2 regions of the Caulobacter sp. GW821-FHT10A06 genome follow, and region 1 is predicted to be linked to the other one. Evidence: riboswitches for the same ligand, from Rfam matches in the RefSeq annotation. Region 1 holds a riboswitch; the other holds the start of a gene.
The links. A riboswitch is a leader RNA that binds a small molecule or an ion and turns the genes downstream of it on or off. The one in region 1 is predicted to bind glycine.
Positions count from the first base shown of each region.

Region 1 (7,349 bases):
GCGGCTGCAGCGGGTGGATGTCCGAGAAGCCCGGCAGGCGCGCCATCTTCTCGTTCAGGCGCGGATTGTGCTTCATCGTGCACGAGCCCAGCGGATACAGCGCCAGGTCGATGGCGTGGTTCTTCTGGCTCAGGCGGACGTAGTGGCGGACAGCTTCGGGCTCGGACAGACCCGGCAGGCCGATCGGCGCGTCGCGCAGCAGGCCGGCCAGGTCGCTCGACGGGGCGGCGGCTTGCGGCAGGTCGACACCGGTCTTGTTCCAGCCGTCCAGTTCGAAGATCAGGGCTTCGTTCTGCAGCAGGCCGCGATTGCCCGTCAGGGTCTCGTGACCGCCGGCATCGTTGGCGGTTTCGGGGCGCGTGGGGCGGCCGACGTTGTTCATGCTCATTGGCCCACCGCCTTGGTCAGGATCTTGGCGAAGAAAGTGATGTCGATGTCCAGCGTGGTCTCGGTAGCCGCGACCAGCAGCACGTCGTCCAGGCCCGCGCCCGCGTCGAGGCGCGAGAACGGCACGCCGGCGATGACGCCATGGCCGGCCAGGGTCTCGACCACATCGGCGGCGTTCTTCGGCAGACGGATGGCGAACTCGTTGAAGAAGCGCGGGGTCAGGACCTCGACGCCCGGCACCGCCTTCAGGGCGTCGCGCAGGGCGACCGCTTTCTGGTGGTTCAGGGCGGCCAGCTGGCGCAGGCCGGTCTCACCCAGCAGGCTCATGTGGATGCTAAACGCCAGGGCGCACAGGCCGCTGTTGGTGCAGATGTTCGACGTCGCCTTGTCGCGGCGGATGTGCTGCTCGCGGGTCGACAGGGTCAGCACGAAACCGCGCTTGCCATCGGCGTCGACGGTCTCGCCGCACAGGCGACCCGGCATCTGGCGGACGAACTTTTCCTTGCAGGCGAAGAGGCCGACATAAGGACCGCCGAAGTTCAGGCCGTTGCCGATCGACTGGCCCTCGGCCACGGCGATATCCGCGCCCATCTCGCCGGGCGACTTCAGCAGGCCGTACGAGACGGCTTCGGTGGTGACCACGATCAGCAGCGCGCCGGCGGCGTGGGCGGCCTCGGCGATCTTGGTGACGTCGGTGACGGTACCGAACACGTTCGGGGTCTGGACGACGACGCAGGCGGTGTCGGCGTCGATGGCGGCGATCACCGCGTCCTCGGCGTCGACGGCCGCCGGCATGGCCTGGGTCGAAACACCGGCCGCGTGGGCCAGGGTCTCGATGGTCTCGATATAGTGCGGGTGGACGCCGCCCGACATCACCGCCTTGTTCCGGCGGGTGACGCGCTGGGCCATCATCACGGCCTCGGCCGCGCCGGTCGAGCCGTCATAGAGCGAGGCGTTGGCCACCTCCATGCCGGTCAGGGCCGCGACCTGGGTCTGGAACTCGAACAGGACCTGCAGCGTACCCTGGGCGATTTCCGGCTGGTAGGGCGTGTAGCTGGTCAGGAACTCCGACCGCTGGATGATGTGGTCGACCGTGGCCGGCACGTGGTGGCGATAGGCGCCGGCCCCGCAGAAGAACGGTCCCTCCCCCGCCGAACGGTTGCGACGGGCCAGGCTCGCCATCTCGCGCTCGACTTCGATTTCGCCGGCATGCAGCGGCAGGTCGACGGTTCCGTCGCGGCGGGCCGAGGCCGGCACGTCGACGAACAGGTCGTCGATCGACTTCACGCCGATCGCGCCGAGCATCTCGACGCGGTCTTCGGGGGTCAGGGGGAGGTAACGCATGGTCTGCTTTCGCGAGAACGGAATTAGAGGGTGGCGAGGAACGCTTCGTACGCGTCGCGGTCCATCAGGGCGTCGACCTCGGCCGGGTTCGACAGCTTGATCTTGGCGAACCAGCCGCCGCTTTCCGGCAGGGCGTTGACGGTTTCCGGCGCGTCGCCCAGCTCGGCATTGCCTTCGACGACTTCACCCGACACCGGGGCGTAGACGTCCGAGGCGGCCTTGACGCTTTCGACGACAGCCAGGTTCTCGCCCTGCTTCACGGTCTTGCCGGCTTCCGGCACTTCCACGAACACCACGTCGCCCAGTTGCTCGGCGGCGTAGGCGGTGACGCCCACGGTGGCGATACCGTCCTGGACGACGACCCATTCATGATCTTTGGTGAAACGCATCTCTGTCGGCCCTTGATTAGAGTTTGCGGACGTAACGGTTGGCGACGAACGGGGTAGCCACGACCTCGGCGGCCGCCTGCTTGCCACGAACGATGACCTTGAGCTTCGTGCCCACGGCCGCATAGGCCGGCGGGGCGAAACCGATGGCGATGGGGAAGCCCAGGCTGGGGGCGAAGCCGCCGCTGGTCACCTTGCCGATGACATTGCCTGCTTCGTCGGCGATCTCGGCGCCTTCACGGGCCGGGGCGCCTTCCAGCACCTTCAGATTGACGCGGACGCGCGACAGCTCACCGGCCAGCTCCTTGCCGATCCGGGCCGCGCCCAGATAGTCGCCGGCCTCGCGGCGCGACTTGCCGACGGCGAAGTTCAGCCCGCCCTCGATCGGCGAGACGGTCTCGTCCAGGTCGTGGCCGTACAGCGGCAGGCCGGCCTCCAGGCGCAGGCTGTCGCGGGCGCCCAGGCCGATCGGCTTGACGCGTTCGTCGGCCAGTAGGGTATTCCAGATGCGCTCGGCGGCGTCGGCCGGGACCGAAATCTCGTAGCCGTCCTCGCCGGTATAGCCCGAGCGCGAGATGATCGCGTCGACGCCAAAGGCGGTCAGGGCGACGGTGTCCATGAACACCATGCCGGCGGCTTGCGGCACATGAGCGGCCAGGACGGCGGCGGCCTCGGGACCTTGCAGCGCCAGAAGCGCGCGATCTTCCATGCGCGTCACCGTGGCCTCGCCGGCCAGGGCGTCGGCGATGATCTTGTAGTCGTTGTCCTTGCAGGCGCCGTTGACCACCACGAACAGGCCATCGTCGTCCGGACGCGCGGTCATCAGGTCGTCGATGATGCCGCCCTCGGCATTCAGCAGCACGCCATAGCGCTGCTTGCCGGCCTTCAGGCCCTGATAGTCGGCCGAGACCACCTTCTCGAAGCTCTTGGCCGGGTTATCACCACGCAGCCGGGCCTGGCCCATGTGCGAGACGTCGAACAGGCCGGCGTGCTCGCGGGTCCAGAGGTGCTCCTTCAGCACCCCGTCCTTGTACTGCACCGGCATGGAATAGCCGGCGAACGGCACCATGCGCGCGCCCAGCGCCACGTGGGCGTCGAACAAGGGGGTCTTCTTGAGGTCTTGATCGGACACTGGGCAGGCTCCTAGCGGGGTCGGCGAGACGACCGGCGTCCGCCGGTTGGTCGCGCCCCCGCTGTCCCTTGTGCCTGAGAGATTCCGGCCTTCCCCCTCTACTGTTTGGGGTCGGCCTTGCTCCTTCGGCGAGCCCCCTTTCCGGAGGCTGCTTTCCAGCGTTTCTAAACCCGCGCGGTCCTTTTGCCTGAGCGTTTCCGGGGCGGTTGCGCCTTCGGCCTCGGGAGCGAATCCCGATGTCTCCCGCGAGGGTCGTCGGGGTCAATGCGGGAGGGCTGCCCCTGAGTCAAGCGCGGCCTAGAGATCCCCGAACCAGTCATCCTCGCCGATCGGCGGACCGGGCGGCGTGACGACCTTGGCCTTGCCGTCCTCGACCAGGGCGGCCAGGCGGCCGCCGCTCTCGTCGGCGACGATCCCGGCCAGGGCGCGAGCCTGGGCGCGGTCGGCCGTGCCGCCGGTCGCGGCTGCCGTCAGCCCCTTGCCCCAGTCGGCCAGCCGCGCGCGGATCACGGCGGCGGCCGTCGGCGACAAGCTCTTGTCGTTGAGCGCATCGGCCAGGCTGACCACCATCCGCTGGCGAACGCGGCGGGCCAGCTCCACCTGACGACCGGTCGCCTTGCCGTCGAAGGCGGCGAAGGCCAGGGCCTTGTCCAGCAGGCCTTCCACGCCCGGCTGGGCGGCGTCACGACGCTTGGCCTCGACTAGGCGGTTCAGGCGCGCCGGCGCGAAGAGATCGCTCCAGACCATGTCGGCCGCGACCTCGGCTGTGGCGGGCAGGTCGAACACCGGCCCCTGTTGGAAGGTCTCGATCTCGTAGGCGTGGTCAGTCCCCTGCGACTGGCCCGAGGTCAGGACGTCCAGGGTCTTGTCGGAGAGGTCCAGCGCGACCGGCGTCACCGTCTTGAGCAGGGCGTCGATGGCCGCAGCCTGGCGGGCGGCCGGGACCGGCTTGCTGGCCTCGTGGCCGTCGCCCTGCGCGCCATAGGTGAAGTCGACCCCGCCGACCAGCTTGGCCGTCGCGTCGACCTGGTAGCGGTGGAAGATGTAGATCGGCACGACGATGCGGCGCAGGTCCGCCACCGACGCGCCCTTGGGCAGGTTGCCCAGGCCGAAGCGGTCCAGGGCGATCTTGCGCACAGCCATGATCTGGTCGAGCTCGGCGACAGGATCGGCGCCGTTGTCCCACACCGCGCCTAACGGATGCGGCGTGTCCGCAGCGCGCGCGTCCTCGTCGGAGACATAGCGCAAGCCCTCGGCCTGGCTCTTGTCGGCCTTCGCCTTCAGCCAGGCCTTCTCGTCGACGCCCGCCGGCGCGACGCCGTACAGCCAGTCGATGACGAACCTGTCCCAGGCCCCGATCCCGCGCCCATAGGCGTCGGAGAAGTCCAGCTGGCCGTCCTTGATGGCGACCTTCGGCCCTGGATAGTCCATGACCGAGGCGCGGCCGGCATAGGTGCTGGCCGCGAAATTGTGCTGCAGGCCGATCGAGTGGCCGATCTCGTGCGGCGACAGCTGGCGGATGCGGGCCAGCGAGATCTCGATCGGATCATTCGGCCCGCCCGTGCCGGTCTTGTCGGCGCCCAGCAGGCCCTCGAAGATCAGCCGATCCTGGCGGATGCGGTCCGAGCCCAGCAGGACGTCGCCCTTGATGATCTCGCCCGTGCGCGGATCGACCACCGCGTGGCCGTACGACCAGCCGCGCGTCTGGCGGTGGACCCAGTTGACGACGTTGTAACGGGCGTCCAGCGGGCTGACCCCATCGGGCAGCACCTCGACCTTGAAGGCGTCGATGAAGCCGGCCGCCTCGAACGCCTGGTTCCACCAGCGGCCGCCCTCGACCAGGGCCGAGCGCACCGGCTCGGGCGCGGCGCGGTCGACATAGAAGACGATCGGCTTCTTGACCGGCGAACGGGCGGCGGCGGGATCGGTCTTCTCCAGGCGGAAGCGGTGCGCCAGGCGATAGACCACCGGCTCGTTCAGCGGCGCGGAATAGTCCGCCACGGTGTGGTCGATGACGCCGACACGCGGGTCGTTCTGGCGCGGGACGTAGCCCGGCTCGGGCAGGGCCACGAACGAGTGGTGCAGCACCAGGGTGACGTTGCGCGGATCCGGGACGATGCCGCGCACCTCCGATCCCGGGTCGTCGCCGACGAAGGTCTCGACCGCCTCCAGCTCGACGTTCAGCGGGAAGACGTTGACCTCGCCGGTGTCGGCATAGGACAGGCCGTCGTTCAGCCGGAAGTCGCCCTGCTTGCTGCGCTTCAGGGTCTTGGCCACGCCTTGAGCGTCACGGACCAGGAAGCTGGTGACATCGACCAGCAGGCGACCGTCCGCCCCCTCGGCCTCGATGGCGTTGGACCAGACGCTGGAGACCGGGAACGAGTCCTTCACCGCCGCCTGCTCGTCGACCGAGCCGCGGGGAGCCAGGAACCCCCAGTTCTCGAACTGAGCGATGACCTTCCCGCCCACCTTGCGGAAGGCGATGATCTGGGTGTCGCCCGGCGCCGAGCGATCCAGGCCGGTCGGGTTCGAACCCAGGCCCGCGCGCAGATAGGTCTGGTAGAGATACCGCCCCGCGATCCCGTCCGCGCCCGGCTTGGGCAGCAGCAGCAAGACCTTGCCGTCCTTCTTGTCGACGAAGACCGGGACCAACCCGTCCTTGCGCTCGAGCCCAGCGGTGGCTTCGGAGAACTTGTCGGTGGGCTTGGATTTGTCGGCGGCCAAGGCCGGCGCGGCGATCGCACTCACGCAGACGCTCGCCATCAACATGGCGACCACGGACGACTTCATAACCCCTCCCGAACGCATAAAAGCGCCGGGACTGTCCTGCGCCCTCGCGGCGATTGCAACCGCCGGAGGGCGCGGAGAGAGCTACATCCGCTCGGGCGCTTCGATACCCAGCAGGTCGAGCGTCAGCTCTAGCTGCCGTAGCGTCGTCTCGGCCAGCGACAGGCGCGAGGCCCGCAGCTCTTCGGTGTCGGCGCTCATGATCGGGCAGGCGGCGTAGAACTTCGAGAAGGTCTGGGCCAGCTTGTAGGCGTGCTCGGCCACGAAGTTGGGGGCCTTCTTGTCGTAGGCTTCCTGCAGGGCGCCCTCGAAGGCGTCCAGCAGCATGGCCAGGTCGCGCTCGGCCGGTTCGTGGATCACGATCCGGCCGGCGGTCGCGCCGGCTTCGGCGGCCTTGCGCAGCACGCTCTTGATGCGCACCGACTGGTACAGCAGGTACGGGCCGGTCTTGCCCTCGAAGCTGGTGAAGCGGTCGAGGTCGAAGACGTACGAGGTGCCGCGGAAGTTCTGCAGGTCGGCGAACTTCAGGGCCGCCACGCCAACCTTGTGGGCGGTGTCTTCGAACTGGGCTTCCGACAGCTCGGCGCCCAGGCCGGCTTCGCGCAGGCGCTCACGGGCCTTTTCGCGGGCCATCTCGATCAGGTCATGCAGCTTCAGGACGCCGCCGGCGCGGGTCTTGAAGGGCTTGCCGTCCGTGCCGTTCATGGTGCCGAAGCCGATATGCTCCAGCGAGCCCTCGGTGGCGTAGTCGGCCAGATAGGCGGCGCGGAACACGGTCTCGAAGTGCAGGGCCTGGCGCTGGTCCACGCAGTAGAGGATCAGGTGCGGGTCGAACGACTTGCGACGATCCAGGATCGTGGCCAGATCGGTCGTGCCGTACATGGCCGAGCCTTCCGACGAGACGACCAGCAGCGGCGGCACGTCCTGCTTGTCGCCCTCGCGGGCCACGCGGACGATGCGGGCGCCCTGGTCCTCGACCAGCAGGCCCTTGTGCTCCAGCTGGTTGACCATCGGCTCGATCAGGTCGTTGACGTCGCTCTCGCCCTTCCACAGGTCGAAATCGACGCCCAGGGCGTGGAACTCGCGCTCCAGGGCCACGCGGCTGACATTGACGAAGTGGCGCCACAGCAGGCGGTAGCCGAAGCGGCCGTTCTGCAGTTCGGCGGTCGCCTTGCGGGCGCGCTCCTTGAAGGCTGGATCTTCCTTCTGGCGCACCGAAGCGGCCGGATAGATGCGGTCGAGGTCGGCTAGGGTGATGCGACTCTCGAACTCGGCCATCACCTTGGCTTCGTCGGCGGCGCTGAAGCCGCGCG
Region 1 is NZ_JBWKNY010000003.1:175,205-182,553, reverse strand. It holds gene gcvPB (aminomethyl-transferring glycine dehydrogenase subunit GcvPB) at 1-388, opposite strand, end outside; gene gcvPA (aminomethyl-transferring glycine dehydrogenase subunit GcvPA) at 385-1,731, opposite strand; gene gcvH (glycine cleavage system protein GcvH) at 1,755-2,243, opposite strand; gene gcvT (glycine cleavage system aminomethyltransferase GcvT) at 2,137-3,249, opposite strand; glycine riboswitch at 3,415-3,505, opposite strand; gene AC07NF_RS08625 (zinc-dependent metalloprotease) at 3,547-6,039, opposite strand; gene AC07NF_RS08620 (arginine--tRNA ligase) at 6,121-7,349, opposite strand, start outside.

Region 2 (7,349 bases), on a different contig from region 1:
AGCGGTGCCGGTCGCCAGAAGGCGGTCAGCTTGCCGGTCGTCGCGTCGCCGAAGTCGCTGTAGTCCTCGAAGCGGGCGGCCGCGCCCAAGTTCAGGCCCTCGATCGGGCTCAGCTCGGCGTCGATGAAGGCGCTACGGCCCGTGCGGTCCACATCGACCGGGGAAGGCGGGTGGAAGCCCGGGAAGCCCTGGGCGCCCGAGAGCGTGTAGGAACCAGGCTCGCCCGGGACCAGTTCGTAGGCCTCGAACCGATGCTCGACACCGGCCGCCAGATTGGCCCCCGCCATGACATCCAGCGCCCGGCGGACCGTCAGGTTGACCAGGTTCTGGCGGTAGCGCGCGCCGCCGCCGTAGAACGCCTTCGGGCTGGCGGTCCCCAGCGAGGTGTTGACTGTGTTGGAAACGTCGTAGTCGCCGTTGGAATAGCCGTAGGTGTCGGTCAGCTCCCAACCCCAGCCGGCCAAGGTCCCGCGCATGCCGACATTGGCGCCCAGGTCCTTGAGGTCGAGATTGACGATCGGCAGGAAGCCATTGGGATAGAAGGCCGGGAACACGGTCGGCGCCCGGAAGAGGGGGCTCATCTCCGACTCGCGTCGGCCCAAGGTCAGATAGCCCAACGCCGCCATGCCGCCCTTCAGCGGCAGCTCGGCGTTGGCGACGGCCTGGACGTCGGTGCTCTGGGGATCGCCCAGGGTCGACGTGACACGGCCGAAGCGCGGATCGATCTCGGCGGCGTTGGTGTCGCCCCGGTCACGGACCTCGGTCGACAGGGTGACGAAGCCGCCATCGCCCAGCGCGAAGCCCTGGCGCGCCGTGGCGATGAAGGTCTTGCCCTCGCCGTTCTGGGTCTGGCCGTATTGAACAGAACCATGCGTACCGCCGGGCTCGTCGCGCAGCACCAGATTGATGACGCCGGCGATGGCGTCCGAACCGTACTGGGCGGCGGCGCCGTCGCGCAGGATCTCGACCCGCTTGATCGCCGTCAGCGGGATCATGTTCAGGTCAACGGGCACCGAGCCGCGGAAGGCGCCGTTGTTGAAGGTGATGATCGAAGACGCGTGCCGGCGCTGGCCGTTGACCAGCACCAGGGTCTGGTCGGGAATGAGGCCGCGCAGGGTGAACGAGCGCGCGCCGGTCGAGGACGGCCCCGACGAGGTGCGCGGATAGTTGAACGACGGCGACATGAATTCCAGCGTCTTGGTCAGGTCGTTCTGGCCGCGGGCGGCCAGGGACTCCGCGCTCAACACGTCGACCGGCACGGCGGTGTCGGTCGCCAACCTCGGCGCCCCGCGACTGCCGATCACCACCAGTTCCGAAACCTGGCCGTTCGTCTCCGTCGAAGTCGATTGCGCCCAGGCGGGTCCTGCCGCCAGGAGCGCCGTTGCGCCCATAAGCCACTGTCGTCGCATAGCTCGAAAACCCCCATTTTGCTGTCGGCGGGGGGCTTATCGATCGAGGATCTTCGATCGTCGATCGCAATGATTGCAACGGCGATTGCTTGCCACGCAACGGCTTGCCGGTCTGGCCGCGGCTCATCACGCAAGGCGAAGATGACGGTTCGTGAAAGGGCAAAGCGCCTTCTTGTGTCGCTTCGTCAAAGACCCAGCACGGTGAAGGTGATCTCGGCGACCAAGCCTGGCTTCGATGTCCGACGGCGAAGCGAGACGCCGATCTCCAGGCGCTCAGTGATGGCGCGGACGATGGCCAGGCCCAGCCCCGCACCCTGGGCGACACTGCTGGCGCTACCGCGACTGAAGGGGGCGAAAAGGCGTTCCAGATCCGCTTCGCTGACGCCCGGGCCGTGGTCCCAGATGACGACGTTCAGGGTGTCGGCCTTGGCGAAGGCGACGATGCGGGTCTTTCCGCCGCCATAGGCGCAGGCGTTGAAGATCAGGTTCCGCAGCACCTCGCCGACTAGCACCGGATTGCCGCGGGCGAGGGGAAGGCCTGGGGGCAGGCGCGCCAGAACCTCGACATCGGGAAAGGCCCGCACGGCCTCCAGTTGGATCGTGATCAGCAGGGCGGCGAGGTCGGCCTCGCCCTCGGCCGCCGTGGCTTCCGAACGGGCCAGGGCCAGGAACTGTGACAGCACCTGGCGCAGGTTGGCCGCCGCCTGGCGAGAGTCGCCCAATAGGGCCTTGTCGCGCGGCGTGGCGGCGGTGCGCTCTAGCAGGGCCAGGTTGGCGACGATCACCGACAGTGGCGTGCGCAGCTGGTGCGAGGCGTCGGCCGAGAACCGCTCCAGCGCTCGGGTGAAACGCTCCAGGCTGCCCATCAGGTGGTTGAAGGCCCCGACCACCGGCGACAGCTCGGCCGGCGCGCCTGTGGCGTCAACCGGCGCCAGGTCGGGGCGCGAGGCTTGGGCGCGAGTCGTCAGGTCGGCCGTGAGGCGGCGCAAGGGCGCCAGGCCCCAGCCGACGGCGGGAATGACCAGGACGCCGGCGACCACCACCAGCAGCACCGGCAGGCCGATCAGGCTGGACAGCAGCTCGCGCTCGCTGGCCTTGCGCGAATCCAGGCTCTGAGCCACGGCCACGACGACGGGCTCGCGCACGCCCGGCACCAGCACCGTCGACTGGGCGATGCGCACCTCATAGCCGCGCATCCTGGCGTAGTTGAAGTTGGTCTCGTTCGGTGCGGGCGCGGGCAGGCGGGGCAGGTCGCCATAGCCCGTGACCAGGCGCGGGCCCTGGCGCACGGCGTAGAACACCGCGTCGCGCTCGGGGCTGTCCAGCAAGCCCAGCGCCCACGGCGGCAGAGCCACCTGGGCCTGGCCCTCGCGCACGCCGATCTGGGCGACGATCGAGGCCGCCGAGCCGGCCAGCAGGCGGTCCGACGACTTCTCGACGACGGCGTGGGCGGCCAGGGCGCCGGCCAGGGCGAGCGCCGCGCCCAGCAGGGCCAGGGGCGCGACCTGGGCCAGCAGCAGGCGGCCGACCAGGCTGGGATGGGCGCGGCTCACGGGTCGAGCCGGTAGCCCACGCCGCGCAGGGTGCTGAGGCGCGGACCGTCCGGCGCCAGCTTGCGCCGCAGGCGGCCGACATGGATGTCCAGGGCGTTGGGCGAGGGATCCTGCTCGTCGGGAAAGACCTCGGCGGCCAGGCGTCCGCGCTCGACCACGCGGCCGGGGCGCGAAGCCAACACCTTCAGCGCCGCCCACTCGCGCGGACGCAGGTCCAGCCGCCGCTCGCCGATCCAGGCCGCGCCGGCCTCCCAGTCGCAGGCCAGGGTCCCGACATGGATGGTGCGGGCCGCATAGCCGCTTTTGCGCCGGACCACGGCGCGCACGCGGGCCACCAGCTCGAACGGGTCGAAGGGCTTCAGCACATAGTCGTCCGCGCCCATGTCCAGGCCGGCGATGCGGTCGTGCACGGCGTCGCGGGCCGTCAGCATGACAATCGGCGTCAGCACGCCTTCGCGGCGCAGCTGGCCCAGGATCTCGAAGCCGTCGATGTCGGGCAGGCCGATGTCCAGGACAATGGCCTCGAAGTCGCCGCCGGCGGCCAGGGCCAGGGCGGCTTCGCCGGTCTCGGCGCAGATCGCCTGGTGCCCCTCGCTCTCCAGCGTCGCGGTCAGCGAACGGCGTAGAGGCGGATCATCCTCGACAACGAGTATCTTCATCGGGGATGTAGGGACCGAACGCGGGAAGGAGAAAGCGCCATCCGACGCCGATTGCCACGAGCGGTCAAGAGACGCGGGCTGCTGGCCGCCGCGCTGATGCTCGCCTCGGCGCTGGCGGGCTGCGCGCCCAAGCATCCTGGGCAGGAGACGAGCGGCTGGGACGTACGCGCCGCCGAGCGCGAGGGCGAGGTCGTCGTCTACGCCAATACCGACGTCCACCAGGCGATCGGCGAAGGCTTCCACCAGCGCTTCCCCAAGATCAAGGTCCGGTTCGTCGAGCTGGCCGCCACGCCAATGCGCACGCGCCTGATCGCCGAGATCGACGCCAACAAGCCGGTCGGCGACGTCGCCTGGAGCTCGTCGATGGACATCCAGGTCAAGCTGATCAATGACGGCTACGCCCAGACCTATCGCAGTCCCGAGGCGAAGGGTCTGCCGGCCTGGGCGGTCTGGCGCGACCAGGGCTATGGCGTCACGGCCGAGCCGATCGTTTTCGCCTACAACAAGAAGGCGCTGAAGGCGTCGGAGGTCCCGCGTAGCCACGCGGCTCTGCTGGCGGCGTTGCGCGCTGACCCGGCGCGCTGGCGCGGCCGCATCGCCATGTACGATCCCGAAAAGAGCGGGGTCGGATTCATGTACATGTCCAGCGACCTGCAGGCTTATCCGGACGCCTGGGCGCTGTACGAGGAACTGGCCAAGTCGAAGCCGCGCCTGTTCGTGCCGGGCGCGGCGCTGCTGAACGAGCTGTCGGGGCCGGGGCTGCTGGTGTTCAATATGAACGGCTTCTACGCCGACTGGTGGGCGCGCCATCGCAACCCTGACGTCGGCTATGTGGTGCCGACCGACTATCACCTGTCGATTTCGCGGGTGGCCTTCATCACCCGCTCGGCGCCGCATCCCAAGGCCGCGCGCGTTTTCCTGGATTATCTGATGTCCGACGACGGCCAGAAGCGCCTGGCCGAGGCGCGGCTGACGCCGATCCGGCCGGTCGGCGGCGCGGCGACTCTCGGCCCCGGCGGACGGCCGATCCGCGTCGGGCCGGCCTTGCTGGCCAATTTCGACCAAGGCCGTCGAGCTGAATTGCTGGCCCGTTGGCACAACGCCGCCGCCGGTCGGTGATATATGTGCAAATATTAGGCTTTTGGCGCCTATAATTTGCGCATTCATAGGCGGGTGGCCTAAGCGTCGCTGTTTTTCGGGGGCCATGCCAAACGGTCCAAACTGTCACGGACCTGTCACGGCCGCGAACCTGGGCGAGAGCCGACGAGCGAACCGCGTGGCCTCGGGTTGAGCTTGGGAATTTCCATCTCTCCGTTCGCAAACCTGGTGGGCGTTTATGCCGCGCAAGCGGCTTTTGACGGGATCAAACGAAGCGTTCGTATTGGCCGGGTTCTCGCGGAAGAGATCGGGTTTTGGCCCGACGCCGAAGGCGCAACCGCCCCGGAAACGCTCAGGCACCAAGGACCGCAGAACACGAGGACGCTGGAAAGCAGGACCGCTCCATAAGCGAGCGGCCTCGCCGAAGGAGCAAGGGCGCACATGCGCCTGAATCTCTCAGGCCACGGGACAGCGGGGGCAGAGGAACGCCTGTGACGCCTGGAGGTGCTGACCTTCCGGCGACGCGCAACCGAACGCGGCCGAGCAACGGCCGTGGCGGGAGAGGGCGACTGTCGACTGCTGAAACAGAGGGGATCTCTTTTGAATTCTTCGCGTCAAACCCGCCGGAACCTGCTGCTGGGTTGCAGCCTGGTTCCCGCCGTCCTGGCCCTGCACGGCGCCGCCTTCGCTCAAGACGCCGCGGCCAAGGCCGACGACACCAGCGTCGCCGAGATCGTCGTCACCGGCTCGCGCATCGACCGCGCCGGCTTCCAGGCCCCGACCCCGACCGTGCGCGTCACCGCCCAGGACCTCGCCGTCGGCGCCCGTCCGAATGTGGCCGCCGCCCTGAACGACCTGCCGCAGTTCCGCGCCACCACCTCGCCGCAGACCACCGGCACCAACACCGGCGCGGGCAACGCTCCCGTCGACCTGCGTGGTCTCGGCATCAACCGCACCCTGGTGCTGCTGGATGGCCGTCGCTTCTCGGGCGAGAACGACCTCAACATGATCCCCAGCGTGCTGCTGAAGGGCGTGGACGTCGTGACCGGCGGCGCCTCGGCCGCCTGGGGTTCGGGCGCGGTCGCCGGCGTCGTCAACCTGTCCATCGACCGCACCTTCACCGGCTTCAAGTTCGGCATCGAAGGCGGCGAGTCGTCCTTTGACGACGCCAAGCAGATCCGCGTCGAAGGCGCGGCCGGCACGACCTTCGCCAATGGTCGCGGCCACTTTGTCATCGGCGGCGAATATCTCGACAACGACGGCGTCATTCCGAAGAACAGCCGCCCGAACATCGGCCGCTGGGCCACCATCTCGAACGGCGCGGGCCGCTTCATCCTGGCGCCCGACGTCGGCTTCGCGAATGCGGCCCCGGGCGGCCTGATCATGTCGGGCGTGCTGCGCGGCCAGACCTTCAATCCGGACGGCACCCTGCGCGCCTTCGACTACGGTACGGTGCAGGGCACGAACTCGATCGGTGGCGAAGGGCCATCGAACGACGACCTGTCGCCGCTGGTCACGCCGCAGAAGCGCTACGCCACCATGGCCAGCGCCACCTACGACCTGACCGACAAGGTCAAGCTGACGGCCGAGCTGCGTCGCTCGCGGATGTGGAACAACTACATCTGGTTCGGCGACCACAACCGCGGCAACCTGACGATCAAGTCGGACAACGCCTTCCTGCCGACGGCGGTGAAGACGGCGATGGCCGCCGCCGGCCAGACCACCTTCACCATGGGTCGCTTCAACACCGAGGCCTATCCGACGATCGACTTCGAGCGTGTCTCGACCCAGGGCACGATCGCCCTGGACGGCGAGCTCGACGGCGGCTGGCGCTGGAGCGCCTACTACAGCCACGGCGAGCAGGAAAACAACATCGACACCCCTGGGTTCTTCCTGACCCAGAACTACGCCAACGCCGTCGACTCGGTGATCAGCCCGACCACCGGCCAGGCGGTCTGCCGGATCGCCCTGAGCAACCCGACGACCAACTGCGTGCCGATCAACCTGTTCGGCCAGGGCGCGCCCTCGCAGGCGGCGCTGGCCTACGTCACCGGCACGCCGTCGATGCGCGAAACCAGCAAGTTGGACGTCGGCGGTTTCAGCCTGCGCGGCGAGCCCTTCTCGCTGCCGGCCGGTCCGGTCTCGATCGCTGTCGGCGCCGAAGCCCGCAAGGAGTCGGTCGATCGCACGGTCGGCGCTCTGGACACCGCCAAGGCCTTCACCTCGTTCAGCTTCTCGGCCATGGCCGGCAGCTTCAGCGTCAAGGAGGCCTTCGCCGAAGTGCTGGTGCCGGTGGTGCGTGACGTCCCGGTCTTCAACAAGCTGGAAATCAACGCCGCCGCCCGCATCTCGGACTACGACACCACCGGTTCGATCTGGTCGTGGAAGCTGGGCGCCACCAACGAGTTCTTCCCGGGCTTCCGTGGTCGCATCACCAAGTCGCGTGACATCCGTTCGGCCAACCTGACCGAGCTCTTCACGTCGTCGACGACTGGCTACAACACCCTGACCGACCCGACGAACAACTCCAGCGTCTATGTGCTGACCAACGGCGGCGGCAACCCGAACCTGAACCCCGAAACGGCCAAGACCTTCACCACGGGCTTTGTCTATTCGCCGCCGTCGATCTC
Region 2 is NZ_JBWKNY010000002.1:402,447-409,795, forward strand. It holds gene AC07NF_RS05845 (TonB-dependent receptor plug domain-containing protein) at 1-1,277, opposite strand, end outside; gene AC07NF_RS05850 (sensor histidine kinase) at 1,595-2,962, opposite strand; gene AC07NF_RS05855 (response regulator transcription factor) at 2,959-3,621, opposite strand; gene AC07NF_RS05860 (ABC transporter substrate-binding protein) at 3,718-4,740, shown strand; glycine riboswitch at 5,008-5,098, shown strand; glycine riboswitch at 5,102-5,193, shown strand; gene AC07NF_RS05865 (TonB-dependent receptor domain-containing protein) at 5,320-7,349, shown strand, end outside.
Region 2: linked by a shared signal. The riboswitch ahead of AC07NF_RS05865 (TonB-dependent receptor domain-containing protein) and the one ahead of gcvT (glycine cleavage system aminomethyltransferase GcvT) in region 1 are both predicted to bind glycine.